Regions from separate parts of the Arthrobacter sp. JSM 101049 genome, predicted to be linked through region 2. Evidence: riboswitches for the same ligand, from Rfam matches in the RefSeq annotation. Region 2 holds a riboswitch; the other holds the start of a gene.

What was found. Region 2 has a riboswitch for glycine ahead of gcvP (aminomethyl-transferring glycine dehydrogenase). Riboswitches for the same ligand answer to the same signal wherever they lie in the genome.
Region 1: another riboswitch for glycine. It lies ahead of AB8M85_RS10140 (DUF5058 family protein); the one in region 2 lies ahead of gcvP (aminomethyl-transferring glycine dehydrogenase).

What each region holds. Positions count from the first base shown of each region.
Region 1 covers NZ_JBGFFC010000003.1:149,358-151,551, forward strand. The annotation lists gene AB8M85_RS10135 (alpha/beta fold hydrolase) at 1-662, shown strand, start outside; glycine riboswitch at 837-929, shown strand; glycine riboswitch at 933-1,020, shown strand; gene AB8M85_RS10140 (DUF5058 family protein) at 1,094-1,843, shown strand; gene AB8M85_RS10145 (hypothetical protein) at 1,872-2,194, shown strand, end outside.
Region 2 covers NZ_JBGFFC010000001.1:624,540-626,733, forward strand. The annotation lists gene gcvP (aminomethyl-transferring glycine dehydrogenase) at 1-1,281, opposite strand, end outside; glycine riboswitch at 1,469-1,568, opposite strand; gene AB8M85_RS02950 (helicase-related protein) at 1,654-2,194, opposite strand, start outside.

The sequences.
Region 1 (2,194 bases), on a different contig from region 2:
ACGACCGCCGCGGCTTCGGATCCTCCGCACCCTCGCACCGGTACGACTACGACGCCCTGGCAGCCGACCTCGCCGCACTGCTGGAGGCACTGGACCTGCAGGACGCCACCCTGGTCGGCTTCTCCATGGGAGGCGGCGAGGTGGTCCGCTACATCACCCGGCACGGCGAGGACCGCCTGCGCTCCGTCGTCTTCGCCGCAGCGGTCCCCCCGTACCTGCTCAGGTCCGCCTCCAACCCGCAGGGGCCGCTGACGGAGTCGGCCGCCCAGGACATGCAGGTGCAGTTGGCCTCCGACCGCGAGGGGTTCCTCCAGGGGTTCATGCGGACCTTCTACTCTGCGTGGGGCCACCTGCTGGTCAGCGCCGAGGAGCTTGAGGCCGCCCTGGCGATGACCCGCGAAGCCCACCACGATGCGGTACTCGGCTGCATGGAGGCCTTCGGCTTCACGGACTTCCGCGACGAACTGGCCGGCATCTCCGTCCCCGCCCTGGTGGTCCACGGGGACAGCGACGGGATCGTCCCCCTCGACGGGTCGGGCCGGCGGACGCACGAAGCCGTCGTCGACAGCGAACTCGTCATCATCCGCGGTGGCCCGCACGGCCTGAACGCCTCGCACCCCGACGAATTCAACGCGGCGCTCTTGGAGTTCCTCGCCCGGTAGCGGCAGCCGCGTCGGTGACCGCCCTGCCGCGGAAACCGACGAACAAGTTCGCTGACCGAACATTAGTTCACAAATATTTCACTCTATGTCGCGGCGTATTTGGTGACGCGAGTCACGTCGGGGATCCTTGCAGGACGCGGCCACGTTCGCCGCCGTCAATTGAATACCTTCCGATCACACGCGGCTGGAGAGTCCCGACCACCACACTCGGGCACCGAAGGGGCAAGCTCCCGCAATCTCTCAGGTACCAGGTACAGCCACGTGAGGAGACTCTGGAGAGCGGCCGCCCCTCGGGCGGCCCACCGACGAGGCACACCGGCGCCAGCGCGCCGGTCCAACTTTCAGGTTCAGGACAGAGCGGGGACCGAGCACACCGGGCCATCCAACCTCCGGCCGTGCCGTTATTGCACCCTTCGATGAATGGTTGACCCATGCACCTGCCCACCGCGCTGCCCGCTGCCGCCGACAACAACTCCACGGACATCCTCGCCATCGCCAACTCGCCCATCCTCTGGGCCTGCGCGATCGGCGTCTTCCTCGTCATCATCGTCCAGAGCGTCATCTACCTGAAGGCCGCTCGCATCGCCGCCCCGTCCATCGGGATGACCTCGTCGGAGCTCAAGACGAGCTTCCGCGCCGGGGCCATCTCGGCGCTGGGGCCCTCGCTCGCCGTCGTCATGGTCGCCGTCGCCCTACTGACCGTCTTCGGCACGCCTGCTGTGCTGGTGCGCATCGGCCTGATCGGCTCCGTCTCCTACGAAACCGCAGCCGCGGCCATCGCCGCCAACACCGCCGGCGCCGAACTCGGCGGCCCCACCTACACCCAGGCCGTCTTCGGCCTCGCCCTGGCCGCGATGAGCCTGGGCGGCGCCATGTGGATGATCGCCACGCTCATCCTCACCCCGCTGCTCAAGCGGGGCGATTCGGCGCTGCGCAAGGTCAACCCCGCGATCATGCTCATCGTCCCCGGCGCCGCCATGGTCGGCGCGTTCTCCGTGCTCGGGATCGCCGAACTGCCCAAGTCGTGGATCCACGTCGTCGCGTTCCTGTCCTCCGCGGTGATCATGACCATCCTGATGGTGATCGCCAAACGCGTCGGCAAGCCCTGGATCAAGGAATGGGCGCTGGGCATCGCGATCATCCTCGGCCTGGCCATCACCTACGCCGCCACCCGCCTCTAGGCGCCGAACAGACTTCCAGGAGCACACCATGCCCATTGCAACCCAAGCGCACCAGGCGCTGTCCGCCTTCGACACCACCACCTCCCGATGGGGCCGGATCACCATGATCGCCGGCCTGTTCTTCTCCCTGTCCGCCCCGGCCTACCTCGTCTTCTTCTCGGGCCTGGACATCCAGGTCTCCGGCATCCTCGGGGCGTTCGCCGCCCTGGCCGCCGTGTTCGGCGTCATCTGGATCGTGGAACCGCTGACCTACTACCCGATCCTCGGCGCCTCCTCGATGTACCAGGCGTTCATGATCGGCAACATCTCCAACAAGCTGCTGCCCTCGGCGATGATCGCCCAGTCGACCAT
Region 2 (2,194 bases):
GGAGATGCCCACGGTGTCGGCGTCGAGGCGGCGCAGGTTGATCCCGCGCTCCTCAGCGGCGGTGATGACCTCGGCGGCGCGGCCGGCGGCCGTGACCGTGAGGGTGTCGAAGAACGCCTCGGCGGCCAGCTCGAATCCGGCGTCGGACAGGACGGCGGCCAGCGTGCTGGCGCGCAGGTGGGCGCGGCGGGCAATCGCCTGCAGGCCCTCCGGGCCATGGTAGACGCCGTACATGGAGGCGGTGATGGCCAGCAGCGCCTGGGCGGTGCAGATGTTGGAGGTGGCCTTCTCGCGGCGGATGTGCTGCTCGCGGGTCTGCAGCGCCAGGCGGTAGGCGGGTCGACCGGCGTCGTCCTTGGAGACGCCGACCAGGCGTCCGGGCAGCGAGCGCTCCAGGCCCTTGCGCACGGACATGTAGGCGGCGTGCGGGCCGCCGAAGAACAGCGGGACGCCCAGGCGCTGGGTGTTGCCGACGGCGATGTCGGCGCCCTGCTCGCCCGGGGGCACGATGAGGGTCAGCGAGAGGATGTCGGCGGCGACGGTGACCATGGCACCGCGTTCCTTGGCGGCGGCGATGATCGCGGCCTGGTCGACCACACGGCCGGAGTTGCCCGGCTGCTGCAGCACGATCCCGGAGATCTCGCCCTCGGGCAGGCCGGCGGAGAGGTCGGCGATCTCGAGCTCGAAGCCCAGGGCCTTGGCCCGGCCCTCGACGACGGCGATGGTCTGCGGGAAGAGGTCGGCATCCAGGACGGTCTTGGCGTCGCCCTTGGCCTTGTTGGCGCGGCGCATCATCAGCACGGCCTCGGCGACGGCGGAGGCCTCGTCGAGCAGCGAGGCGTTGGCGATCGGCAGGCCGGTCAGGTCCGAGACCATCGTCTGGAAGTTCAGCAGGGCCTCGAGGCGGCCCTGGGAAATCTCCGGCTGGTACGGGGTGTAGGCGGTGTACCAGGCGGGGTCCTCGAGGACGTTGCGCAGGATGACCGGCGGGGTGAAGGTGTCGTAGAAGCCCTGGCCGATCATCTGGGTCTTCAGGATGTTCTTCGCGGCGATGGCGCGCAGGTCGGACAGGACCTCGGCCTCGGAGCGGGCCGCGGGCAGGTCCAGCGGTTCGGACTGGCGGATGTCGGCGGGCACTGCGGTGTCGACGAGGTCGTCGAGGCTGGCGTAGCCAAGCTGGCGCAGCATGGTCTCGGTGGCATCGCCACGCGGGCCGATGTGGCGGTCGGCGAACACGAGGTCGCCGGGGACTGTGGTGGGACGGGCCGTGGTCTCGGTCATCTGGGGGAACTCCAAGGGTGGTCGGTGTGCGCTGCACGCCGAATGAGCTTCGGTTCCTCCCCGACTCTGTATTGGACCTGAGAGATTCCGCCGCGCCGGTGTCCCGGACGCGGCTTGCACCGTCGGTGAGAGCATCCCTGGCTCCGGTGGACCGGTGCCTTGTGGTGCTGCTGCTTTCCAGAGTTGCCTCAGCGCGGCGGTACGGGTGCCTGAGAGATTCCCGGGGAGGGTATTGCTCCTACGGCGCCCGCCAGTGGTTCTGAACGGGACTCTCCCGCCGCATGTCATTGGCGTGTGCCCCGCGGACGGGGCACTCCCCCATCTTAGCCGAGGCGCCGTGACCAGGACAACAGGCGCCAGGCACCCGGGGACTCAGCGTTCCGTGGCACGGCGCAACAGCCCGGGCTCGTCCTCGATGGCCTGCAGGGACAGCGTCTTGTACCCCTCGTCGTCGACCAGCACGGTCAGCCGGTCGTCCTCGATACTCATGACGATCCCGGGACCCCAGTCCTTGTGGACCACAGCGGACTGCGGGGCGAAGTCCCCGTCCTCGTCGCTGATGTCCACCGCGGTGCCGGCCAGGCAGTTGTCGCAGTTGCCGCAGGTTTCGGCCAGCTCCTCGCCGAAGTAGCCCAGCAGGTACTGCCGCCGGCAGCCGTCGGTCTCGGCGTAGCCGCGCATCATCTCGATCCGGGTGTCATCGATGCGCTGCCGGGTCTCGGCCGTCTCCACGGCGCGCCGCACCGCCTCGGCGGGGCGCACGTCCGGGTCGATGCGCAGGCCGCCGCGCCGGGCGGTGAGCACTCCTGCGGATTCGAGCAGGTTGACGATGCCGGTGACCCGGCGCGCGGGCAGCCCGACCTGTTCGCGCAGGGCCGCCCCCTTGAGAGGTCCACCGGCCGCGCGCAGGGCT